Regions from separate parts of the Clostridium celatum genome, predicted to be linked through region 2. Evidence: predicted binding sites of a transcription regulator. Region 2 holds the regulator's gene; each other region holds the start of a gene.
The links. The regulator NrdR, encoded in region 2, represses ribonucleotide reductase genes. The targets are predictions, from matches to a motif close to CACNANATNTNGTG.
Positions count from the first base shown of each region.

Region 1: nrdD (anaerobic ribonucleoside-triphosphate reductase) is a predicted target of NrdR. The motif match lies at 1,477-1,490, and genes of this name have one in related genera.
Region 3: nrdD (anaerobic ribonucleoside-triphosphate reductase) is a predicted target of NrdR. The motif match lies at 1,633-1,646, and genes of this name have one in related genera.

Region 1 covers NZ_JAJKGM010000030.1:19,479-23,780, forward strand. The annotation lists gene LPC13_RS12065 (hypothetical protein) at 1-313, shown strand, start outside; gene LPC13_RS12070 (LysR family transcriptional regulator) at 427-1,251, opposite strand; gene nrdD (anaerobic ribonucleoside-triphosphate reductase) at 1,766-3,889, shown strand; gene nrdG (anaerobic ribonucleoside-triphosphate reductase activating protein) at 3,986-4,302, shown strand, end outside.
Region 2 covers NZ_JAJKGM010000001.1:183,627-187,928, forward strand. The annotation lists gene sigE (RNA polymerase sporulation sigma factor SigE) at 1-491, shown strand, start outside; gene sigG (RNA polymerase sporulation sigma factor SigG) at 573-1,346, shown strand; gene LPC13_RS00750 (YlmC/YmxH family sporulation protein) at 1,560-1,838, shown strand; gene nrdR (transcriptional regulator NrdR) at 1,900-2,352, shown strand; gene pgeF (peptidoglycan editing factor PgeF) at 2,546-3,283, shown strand; gene LPC13_RS00765 (response regulator transcription factor) at 3,301-3,999, shown strand; gene LPC13_RS00770 (HAMP domain-containing sensor histidine kinase) at 4,003-4,302, shown strand, end outside.
Region 3 covers NZ_JAJKGM010000009.1:87,457-91,758, forward strand. The annotation lists gene LPC13_RS06200 (hypothetical protein) at 1-54, opposite strand, end outside; gene LPC13_RS06205 (PadR family transcriptional regulator) at 154-609, opposite strand; gene LPC13_RS06210 (DegV family protein) at 613-1,458, opposite strand; gene nrdD (anaerobic ribonucleoside-triphosphate reductase) at 1,663-3,780, shown strand; gene nifV (homocitrate synthase) at 4,102-4,302, shown strand, end outside.

The sequences.
Region 1 (4,302 bases), on a different contig from region 2:
AAAAGATACTACAATTGCAGAAGTAACATTTGAAAATGGAACACCAGTATCTGTAAATATAGATACAAAAAACGCTGATGGAACAATGAAGTCAGAAGCTTCAGCTTCAGGTGAATACGACATGAAGAATGACGGAAAGAAATGGCATGAACAAATTGATTTATTAGAAGAAGCTATAGTTGAAAACAACTTTGACTTAAGCAAAATAAACATAACTGATGAAGAGGGACATACAGATGCAGTATCTGGAGTTTCAATCAAAGTTAAGTCTTATGTTGATGCTGTTCAAGAAGCTTTAGATCAAGCAAAATAAGAGTATTTTAATAATAAAAATGGATTCGTTATGAATCCATTTTTTTTTATTAAAATACTTAAATTAATAATATTTTAATTTAAGTATTTTCTAAAAGAAGTTTAATATTTTCTTCAATAAAAGATATATTTTTTTTTAATTAAAGGTAATGCATCTTTTTTATATGTAAGAAAAATATTATAAGATATATAAGGAAAGTTTTTAAGTTCTACTTGCTTCAATATACCATTAAATAATTCTTCTTTAACACAAAGTTTAGGTAATAGTGTTATTGAAGGAGTAGTTAATAAATAATTTGTTATTACATGTACACTTGAAGTTTTTAAAATAATATTTTCAGGATTAACTAAATCTTTAATATAAGATTCTATATTAACTTCATCTTTTAATAATAAGAAAGGAAGCTCATTAACATTATTTATAGAGGAAGAGCTACTAACTAGAACTAATTCATCATTACCTAAATGGATAGAAGATAAGTCAGGGTCATCTAGCTCTATACTACCTATACTTATATCACATATATTATTTATTAGGTCACTATAAATATTTGACTTTGTTTTATTAGCTATATCATAAGAAAAATTATTAAAAACTAAAGAAAGCTTAGGAAGTAGCTTTGGAAAAATATATGAAGCTGATAAACAAGTAGTTTCAATTATTAAATTATTTTTTTCTAACTTATTTTTTTCTAGTTCAGACAAAAGATTTTCATACAATTTTATAATTTTATCAGAATATTTTAAAATTATTTCTCCTTCTGGAGTTAACTCTACACCTTTATTACTTCTTTTAAATGCAGTAACACCAAGATTTTCTTCAATCTTAAATAATTGTTGACTAAGTGCTGACTGAGATATATGAGAAGCATTTGCTACTTTAGAAATACTTTTTAATTTTGCAACAGCATGGAAGTATTTGAATCCATCAATGTTCATATAAACTCCTCCCAGTAAGAATTATGACTCTATTTATTATAATAAATAAATAGAATTTTATCATAAATTGTAGAAATAACACAATAAAAATTTTATTATGTAATATTATTAAATATGCCATGAAATTTGATAAATTAAAGAGAAAATTAAAGTTATAATAAGAATAATATTGAAAATTTAGAAATATGAAAAGTTCAATATATTGTATTGAACTTTAAAAAGTAGTACAATATGTAGTAGATTTTTAGAAAAAACTATTTAGAAAGACGATATTTTTTATTCGAAAAATATTGAAAATTTTTATTTATATATGATAATTAAGGATGGGGGAATTTTATAAAATAGCTATTAAAATGGAGAAAAATAATAGAAAATAAAAGATTATTTTAAATAATGGTTCTTAAGGGATTATGAAAAACTTTATTTGTTAGTGTATAATTAGCCTTTAAATTAATAATTGTTTTTTATTAATAATAGGTATTTAAAATATGCTTAAGTTTAGGAGTGGTATTAATTGAAAGTAATAAAAAGGGATGGAAGTACAGTAGAGTTTGATAAAAGCAAGATAAGGGAAGCAATCTCAAAATCTATGAAAAACGGAAGCGGTATTTATTTAGGGGATATTGCAAGATTAATTGCAAATGATGCAGAGAAGCATTTTAGTAAACAAAATGAAATAGCAACTATATATAAAATAGAGAAATATGTATATGATAGACTAGTTCATTACGGACAAGCAGAAACGGCAAGAGCATATGAAGGATATAGAGCTGTTCAAGAGTTTAAAAGAAATACTAACACTACAGATGATAGTATATTAGAATTGCTAAGTAGAAAAAATGAAGACGTAATGAAGGAAAATTCAAATAAAAATCCTGTAGTATCTGCAACACAAAGGGATTTAATTGCAGGGGAAGTATCTAAAGATATTGCAAGAAGAAAGCTTATACCAGCTCACATAGTTCAAGCACATGATGAAGGGGCGATTCATTGGCATGATATGGACTATAGTATATCACCAATGTTTAACTGTTGTTTAATAAACTTAGAAGATATGTTTACTAATGGAACAGTAATAAATGAAAAATTAGTGGAAGAACCTAAGAGTTTTGGTACAGCATGTACAGTAGCCACTCAAATAATAGCTCAAGTTTCATCTAATCAATATGGTGGACAGAGTATAACTATAAAACATTTAGCTAAATATCTTAAAGTTACAGAAGATAAAGCTTATAAGCATTATATGGAAATACTTAATGACGAAACACTAGCTAAGAAGTTAGCTAAAGATATGAAGTTAAAGGAACTTAAAGATGGAGTTCAAACTATAAGATATCAATTATCAACTTTACAAACGACTAATGGACAGGCACCATTTAGTACAATCTATTTAGAAATAGAAGAAGGCCATGAATATGAAGAAGAAATGGCGATGATTTGTGAAGAGATGATAAAACAAAGACTTGAAGGAATGAAAAACTACAAAGGTCAAGAAATTGGAGAAGCATTCCCTAAGTTAGTTTATTTATTAGATGAACATAATTGTCTTGAAGGAGGCAAATATGATTATATAACTAAGCTTGCAGCAAAATGCACAGCTAAGAGATTAGTTCCTGATTATCAAAGTGCAAAGATAATGAGAGAGAATTATGAAGGAAATACTTTCCCACCAATGGGGTGTAGATCACACTTAAGTCCATGGAAAGATGGAGAGAATAATTATAAGTGGTATGGAAGATTTAATCAGGGAGTAGTTAGTTTAAATTTACCACAAATAGGAATAATAGCAGATAAGGATATGGAAATGTTCTGGGAAATGCTAGATCAAAGATTAGAACTTTGTAAGAATGCATTATTAACTAGACATAAAATGTTACTTGGAATAACTTCAGACTCAAGTCCAATACATTGGCAACATGGAGCTATAGCAAGACTTGAAAAAGGTGAAAAGATAGATAAACTATTAAAAGATGGTTATTCTACGCTTTCACTTGGTTATGTTGGTATAGCTGAAATGGTTCAAGTTATGCTTGGATGTTCGCATACAACTCCAGAAGGAGAAAAGTTTGCTTTAGAAGTAATGCAACATATGAAAGATAAATGTGATGAATGGAAGAAAGAAACAGGTCTTGGATTTGGTCTTTATGGAACTCCAGCAGAAAGCTTAATTTATAGATTCTGTAGAATAGATAAAGCTAGATTTGGAGAAATTGAAAATGTAACTGATAGATTATATTATACAAATTCATATCATGTTCATGTTTGTGAAGAAATTGATGCATTTAGCAAGCTTAAATTTGAATCACAATTCCATAGCATAAGTAATGGAGGATGTATTTCCTATATTGAAGTACCTGATATGAATAAAAATATTGAAGCAGTTGAAGACATAATTAACTTTATATATCATAATGTTCAATATGCAGAAGTTAATACTAAATCAGATCTTTGTTATAAATGTGGATTTAATGGCGAAATGCAATTAGATAAAGAAAGCTTAACTTGGCACTGTCCATCATGTGGGAATGATGATGAATCAGAATTACAAGTTATGAGAAGAACATGTGGATATATCGGAAGTTCTTATTGGAACAAAGGAAGAACAGCTGAAATTGGAGATAGAGTTCTTCATCTATAATTAAGTTAGAAGTAAAGAGTTAAAGGTTAAAGAATAAGAAAATTCATTTAACTTTTAACTCTTAATTATTAATTAGGAAAAAAGAGGTGTTCATGTATGAAATATGCTAAAATTAGGAAGTTGGATGTAACAAATGGGCCTGGAATACGAACAACACTTTTTGTAAGTGGATGTACTCATAACTGCAAGGATTGTTTTAATAAGGAACAACAGGATTTTAATTATGGTGAGGAATTTACTAAAGAAATTGAAGATGAATTTATAGAATATACTAAAGCTAGACAGATTAAAGGTGTTAATATATTAGGTGGAGAGCCAATGCAGCAAGTTAAGGATAATACTTTATTAAACTTGTTAAAGAGAATAAGAATCGAAACTAATAAACCTATATGGTTATGGTCAGGATATACACT
Region 2 (4,302 bases):
TTGAAAATACAGGAGTAGGAGTTGAAGATTTAATTTCAGTAGGGACCATTGGTTTAATAAAGGCAGTAAATACTTTTAAACCAGATAAAAAAATAAAGCTTGCGACTTATGCTTCAAGATGTATAGAAAATGAAATATTAATGTATTTAAGAAGAAATAGCAAGGTAAAAGCAGAAGTGTCATTTTATGAACCTCTAAATATTGATTGGGATGGAAATGAATTATTATTATCAGATATTTTAGGGACAGAAAATGATACTGTTTATAATTTGATTGAAGATGAAGTGGATAAGCAGTTATTATTTTTAGCTTTAAGAAATTTAAATGATAGAGAAAAGGAAATAGTGACATTAAGATTTGGTTTAGCAGGTAATAGTGAAAAGACTCAAAAAGAGGTTGCAGACATTTTAGGCATTTCTCAATCTTATATATCTAGGTTAGAAAAAAAGATAATAAATAGATTAAAAAAAGAAATTAATAAAATGATTTAGGTTGTCTTTAGTATAAAAGAATACTCTTAAGGAAATAATTTTAAATGCAGTATGTTATTACTTCCGAAGGAGTGAGTAACTTTGATTGTTAACAAAGTTGAGATTTGTGGAGTTAATACTTCCAAACTACCAGTACTTAAAGAAAAAGAGAAAAGAGAACTCCTTTTAAAAATGAGGGAGGGTGATACGAGTTCTAGAGAAACCTTTATTAAAGGAAATTTAAGGCTAGTTTTAAGTGTTATCCAGAGGTTTAATAATAGAGGCGAAAATGTCGATGATTTATTTCAAGTTGGATGTATAGGATTAATGAAGGCTATAGATAATTTTGATTTGAGTCAAAATGTAAAGTTTTCAACTTATGCTGTACCTATGATAATAGGAGAAATTAGAAGGTATTTAAGAGATAATAATTCTATAAGAGTAAGTAGATCATTGAGAGATATAGCTTATAAAGCGTTATTAGTTAGGGATAAACTAGTTAAGGATAATAACAAAGAGCCAACTGTTTCACAAATTGCAAAAGAATTAAATATACCAAGAGAAGATGTAGTATTTGCCTTAGATGCAATTCAAGATCCTGTTTCTTTATTTGAACCAATTTATCATGATGGTGGAGATGCAATTTATGTTATGGATCAAATAAGTGATTCTAAAAATAGTGATGATAACTGGCTTGAAAATATATCAATTAAAGAAGCCATGAAAAAATTGAATGATAGAGAAAAACTAATTTTAACATTAAGATTTTTTAATGGAAGAACTCAAATGGAAGTTGCAGATGAAATTGGTATATCTCAAGCGCAAGTTTCAAGATTAGAAAAAACAGCATTAAAACACATGAGAAAATATGTATAGGACTCTATGAGTCCTATTTTTTTTATATTTAGCATTATATAAATAATTATTAAATATATTTAAATTAAAGGATAATATTTGCAATGAAAAATAAAGATTAAATATAAAGTAAAAAATCCTATTTAGAGTAGGTTATATTATATAAAGTAATAAATATGAAGAGATTAAAGTTTATTAATCAATAATATATTTTATAATGAGGGGGATTAAAAAATGGAAGACGAATTAATTTTATATTCTGTAAATGCTATTAGAAGTATGGAGGTTATTGATATATCCACTGGCTGTAAATTAGGGTATACAAAGGATTATAAAATTGATATTAATGAGCAAAAAATAACAGCTATACTGTTGGCAGGTGCAACGAAGGGATGGTTTTCTAAAGAAGATGATATAGAAATACCTTGGGAAAAAGTAATAAAAATTGGTGTTGATGTATTGTTAGTAGATGCATCTGGTATAGAACTTAACTTAGATGAAAATAAAATATAGAAAAAACAACTAAAAAATTGTATAATGTTCATATACTAAATAAGAGGAAGGCGTGATTTACTTGAAATGTCCTTTTTGTTTTTTTTATGAAAGTAAGGTTGTAGACTCTAGAGCTACAGATGATAATACAACAATTAGAAGAAGAAGAGAATGTACTAAGTGTGGAAGAAGATACACAACTTATGAAAAGATTGAAGATATTCCTATACTAGTAATTAAAAGAGATTCTACAAGAGAAAACTTTAATAAAGAAAAAATAGTTAATGGACTAATTATAGCTTGTCAAAAAAGACCAATATCTAGAAAGCAAATAGAGGAATTAGCAGAAGACATAGAAAAAACTATTTCGAATAATATGCTTACTGAAATTGAATCAAGAGTAATTGGTGAAATGGTTATGGATAGACTAAAAGAACTTGATGAGGTTTCTTATGTGAGATTTGCATCTGTATATAGAGAATTTAAGGATATTAATACTTTTTTAGATGAGATAAAAGGTTTAATGACAAAATAATAGAATATTTACAGAGTTGTGGTAATATAAAACACAACTCTTTTTCGTGTTTAAATAGAAGTATTAATTATAAGAAGCTAAAACTTTAATATTGTAGTAGAAAAGTTAAAAGTAGGTTAAAACATATAGCTAGTAAATAGAAAAAGTAGTTAATAGATGTTAAAATAAAATAAGAATATTTTAGAGGTGAAAAATGAATTATATATATGTTAAAGATTTAAAGGAATATAAAGATTTTTGGGTTTTAGAGAATGGAAAAATAAATATAGTATTTTCAAATGCTAAAAATCATAGAAGTTTTAATAGAAATACTGAAGAGGGTATGGCAAATTTATTTTCATTAAAAGAAGATTTTAATGTAGATGAAGTTCAATATTTACATCAAATTCATAGTGATAATGTTATTAGTTATAAAAAAGAAATTAAAGATTTTATTGAAAATGAAGGAGATGCCATAATAACAAATGAAAAAGGTGTTATAATAGGAGCTTTTACAGCTGATTGTGTTCCAGTTATTTTAGTGGATGAAGAGAAAAATGTTATAAGTGCCATTCATAGTGGATGGAAAGGAACTTTTAATGAGATAAGTAAAAAGGCTGTAGATAAAATGATTACTAATTTTAATTCAGATGTAAATAATATAAAAGTTTATATAGGACCTCATATTAGACAGTGCTGTTATGAAATTTCAGAAGAATTAAAAGAGAAGTTTATTGAAAAATTTAATGTGCCTAAGGAAAAACTTTTTAATGGAAGAAATCTAAGTATGGAATTATGCATAGAAGAAAGTCTGAAATCAATAGGAATAAATGAAAACAACATATATTCTCTAAAAATATGTACACACTGTGAAGAAGAAGAAAAATTATTCTCATACAGAAAGAGTAATGGAACTTATGGAAGGTTATTTTCCTTTGCATATATAAAATAAATTATGGGGTGATAATAATGGCAAATGAAAAAATATTAGTAGTATATGATGAGGAACATATAGCAGAACTTATACGTTACAACTTAGAAAGTAATGGATATAAAATTTTAAGTGCCAATAATGGAATAGATGCAATGAAAATTGTATTAGAGGAAAGACCAAACTTAATTTTACTTGATTTAATGATTCCAGGAAAAGATGGATATGATGTATGTAAGGAAATAAGAAGTACTAAGGAAGTTATGAATACGCCAATAATAATGTTAACGGCTAAAAGTGAAGAGATTGATAAAATATTAGGATTAGAACTTGGTGCAGATGATTATATAACAAAACCATTTTCAGTAAGAGAATTGCTTGCTAGAGTTAAAGCTGTACTTAGAAGATTTTCTATTGTTGAGTCTGAGGAAAATGTTTTAGTTTTTGGTGATTTAACTGTAGACTTTGAAAAAAGAGAGGTACTTATAAAAAATAACAAGTTAGAGTTAACACTAAAGGAGTTTGAACTCCTTGAAATTTTAATTAGAAACAAAGGTAAAATTTTAACAAGGGATACTTTATTAGATAAAATTTGGGGCTATGAATATATTGGAGAAACAAGAACTGTAGATGTTCATATTAGATATTTAAGAAAAAAAATAGAGTCAGATGATAAAAATCCTAAATTTATAGAAACTATTAGAGGAGTAGGGTATAGGTTTAACCCTAATTTATAAATAATGAAGAAAAGAATTATAACATCAGTAGTAATTACTGTAGTATTTGCATTAATAATAGTAACTAGTTCATTTATTGCTTTAGTAAATGTTAATACTATTAATGATGCAAAGGAAATATTATCAATTTACAATTTATTAATTGCAGATGATATAAAAAATAATGATTATGATAATGTATCATTATTTACATTTAAGGGCAATGCTGTAAGATTCACTGTAGTAAATAAAGATGGCGAAGTTATTTATGATAATGAAAAAGAAAATTTAGAAAATCATAAAGATAGACAAGAAATAATAGAT
Region 3 (4,302 bases), on a different contig from region 2:
TTCTAATAATATAAAAGCATCAGCACCTGTATAATCTAATATCATTCCCTTCATTTAAATACACCATCCTAAATAAATTTTTATTAGTATTTACAAAAAGGAAAATAAAAATACATCCAGACAAAGTGGATGTATTTAAGATATGAATATATTTTATAGATATAAGTCTCTATATACAATTTGAAAGACTTTTAATGATTCTTCAATTTTATGTTTAAGAAGTTCTTTTCTATTATTAAATTCAACTTCTCCAAGTGGTGTTAGAGAATAAAGTTTTTGAAATTTCTTTTTCGGATCATCCCATTTCCCAATTACTAATCCTTCTTTTTCTAATTTTTTTAATAAAGGATATATTCCACCTGTACTAGGTGTCCATAAGCCATTAGTTTTTTGAGAAACCTTAGTTGAAATTTCATTTCCGTTAGTAGGTCCTGATTTTAATATATAAAGAACATAAATAGGTAATAAACCTTTTGTAAAAACCTGACCTACAGCTTCTTTTTCTTTTTGAACTTTTTTTAATTCTGCAAGTTTAGCTTTGTATTCGTCATGTAATCTTTTTTCTTCAGCCTTTAAATCTTCAATATTGTTAAAATCAAAATCCTTCATAGTTTACTCTACCGATTTAACAGAGAAACCTATTAATCCAGGGCCACCGTGAACTCCTAAAGCTGGACTGATTTCTGCTATTTTTATAGATACTATGTTAGGTAAATCTTTTAAGCTATTCATGTACTTTATTGCTTCATCTTCACAACCTGCATGAAGTACAGCAACTTCACATTTACCTTTTTCAAGGTATCCCTTTAATAACTCAGTCATTTTTGATAAAGATTGTTTTCTACCTCTTACTTTAGCAACGTTATAATATACACCATTTTCGTCTGTAGTTATTATAGGTTTAAGGTTTAACAATTCTCCAACTGTTCCGGCAACTCTACCTATTCTACCACCTTTTTTTAGATATTCTAATGTATTTATTGTAAAGTATCCAATAACTCTTTCTCTTATCTTAGGTAATGTTTCGATAATTTCTTCAAAGGTTTTACCTGCTTTTATAAGTTTAGCTGTTTCTATGACTATTTCACCTTGAGGATAAGCTAATATTTTTGAGTCATAAACGTAAGAAGTAAGTTTTGGATGGTCTTCTAACGCTAATCTTAAAGCATTAAAGCTTCCAGAAAGTCCACTTGAAATAGAAATAGCAATTACATGAGTATATCCTTCTTCTTCTAATTTATTTAAAATATCTTCAATGTCTTGAGCACTAGGAAGAGAGGTTTTTGGAACTTCTTTTTCTAAGTTTTCATATACTTGCTTTGGTGAAATATCCACTCTATCTCTATAATCACCAGTAGAATAAATTATTCTAAGTGGTAATAAATTTACATTGTTTTCCTTCAACACATCTAATGTAAGATCACAAGCACTATCAGTTATTAAGGCAATCTTTTGCATAAAATTTCCTCCACTAATTTAATTATTTATTATATTAAGTATATCATATTCGATATCATTATCAATAGTGATAATTAAAATACTATCACTATTGATAATGATGTATGATTTAAAAAATAGACTTGGAAATAAAAGTAAAAAGGTGTAGAATGTATAATATATATTTGCAATATACACAATATATTGTATTAGGAGAGTGATATTATGCTATATGTAGTGAAGAGAGATGGGAGAGAGGTTAAATTTAACTCTCAAAAAATTAGTAATGCAATAAAAAAGGCTAGTAATGAAATTGGAGAAAAACTCAAAGAAAGTCAAGTATTGGAATGTACTCAAAAGGTTATTAACTATATAGAGTGTGAGAAAAAAGAAAAGATTTCTGTAGAGGAAGTTCAAAATTTAGTTGAAAAAGCGTTAGTTGAAAGTGGTTATAAAAATATACAGAGAGCATATTCATCATATAGAAAAGAAAGGACAAGAGTTAGAGAGATTAAATCAGATTTAATGAAAGTCATTAATAAAATAGGAATAGAAACAGATAGGGATAATGCTAATGTGGGAAATAATTTTAGCTCTAAATTATTAAGAATAGCATCTGAATCAAATAAATGGCATAACTTATATAATATGCCCAAGTATTTAGCTAAGGCTCATGAAATTGGAGAAGTATATTTTCATGATTTAGATTCATACAATTTAACAATTAATTGTCTTCATATACCAACAGGAGAAATATTAAAAAAAGGCTTTAACACTGGATATGGAACTATAAAGCCACCTAAACGTATAGAAACAGCAGCAGAGTTATCTTGTATATTACTTCAATCAACTCAAAATGATATGTTTGGAGGTCAATCTCATCCAGATTTTGATAATGATATGGCAGAATTTATTGAACCAACAAGAGAGGAAATAAGAAAAGAGTTAAAGTCTTATGGAATCGAAGGGGAAAAGCTAGAAAGTTTAATTGAAGAAAAATTAAATGATAGAGTTCATCAAGCTATGCAAGGTGTTGTTTATAATTTAAATACTATGCATTCACGTGCAGGTTCTCAAGTGCCTTTTTCTTCTATAAATTTAGGTATACCAAATTCGAAAGATGCAGCTTTAGTATGCGAAGTATTTTTACAAGAATATTGTAAGGGCTTAGGAAAAGGAGAACAACCTATATTTCCTAATATAATTTTTAGAGTTAAACAAGGAGTTAATAGGGAGCCAGAAGATCCATATTATTATTTATACAAATTAGCGTGCGAAGTTGCATCTAAAAGAATGAATCCAACTTTTATGAATATAGATGCAGACTTTAATAAAGAATTTTATGACAAGGGATATATGCCAGCTACTATGGGATGTAGAACATACTTAATGAAAAACATTAATGGTGAACCAGGATGTAAAGGAAGAGGAAATATAGCACCAATAACTATTAATTTACCTAGAATAGGAATAGAAGCTAATAATGATATAGATAAATTTTTTGAAATATTACAAGAAAGATTAGTTTTAGCTAAAGAAGCTTTACTTCATAGATATAGTGTTCTTAAGAATTTAAAAGTTAAAGATTTACCTTTTGTTGCAGGACAGGGATTAATGAAGGGTTCAGAAAATTTATCTTCAGATGACTCAATTGAGCCTGTTTTGAAGCAAGGAACATGGGGAATTGGATTTATTGGTTTAGCAGAAGCTCTAATTGCTTTAATAGGAGAACATCATGGAGAAAGTCAAAGAGCAAGAGAATTAGGATTGAGAATTGTTAGTTTTATAAGACAGTATACAGATAAATTAATTGAAGAAACTAGGCTTAATTGGAGTTGTTATGCTACTCCAGCAGAAGGATTATCAGGAAAATTTATAAAACATGATAAAAGGATATATGGAATAATAAAAGGTGTTACAGATAAGGATTATTATACAAATAGCTTTCATATTCCAGTAAGCTATAGCATTTCAATAAAAGATAAGATAGAAATAGAAGCGCCGTATCATAAGCTTTGTAATGCAGGTCATATATCTTATATAGAAGTTGACGATTCACCATCTCCTGAAGTTATCATGGATATAATAAATTATGCTTATAAAAATACAAACATAAGCTATATAGGAGTAAATTTTCATATTAGGTATTGTAAAGATTGTGGAGAAAGCTTAACAAGTAATGAAAGTAAGTGTCCAAAGTGTAATAGTAGAGATATTCAAGGTATATCAAGAGTTACTGGATATTTAAGTCTAGATGAAAGATTTGGACCAGGTAAATATGAGGAAAGAATAGATAGGAGATCTCACACAGGAAGTTATAAAAATAATTATGAAATAATATAAATATAATAATTGCAGAGTAAGAACTTTTAATCTTACTCTGTAATTATTATATATTAATCTTAATGTGAATGAATGGTGAGTAAAAATATATTGCAAAAATATATTTAAAACAAATATAACCACCAAATAAATAGAAAAAAATGAAATATTTCTTATAAAACTTTCAATTTTTAGAAAAAAGATACATTTAACCTTGTGATAAAAAAAGCTATATGATAAAATAATTAGAAGGAAATAAATGTAATTGGGGAAGTGGAATAGCCCCAATTTTTTATAACTAAATTTAATTTATGTACAATTTATTAAAAAGGGGGCTAAAAAATGGCTATAAAAAGTATCAGTGGCGATAAAGATATATATATAGTTGATACAACCTTGCGAGATGGGGAACAAACGGCAGGAGTTGTTTTTGCAAATGAAGAGAAAATAATTATAGCAGATATGCTAAGTGAACTTGGGGTTGACCAACTAGAAGTAGGAATTCCTACAATGGGTGGTGATGAAAAAAATGCAATTAAGGAA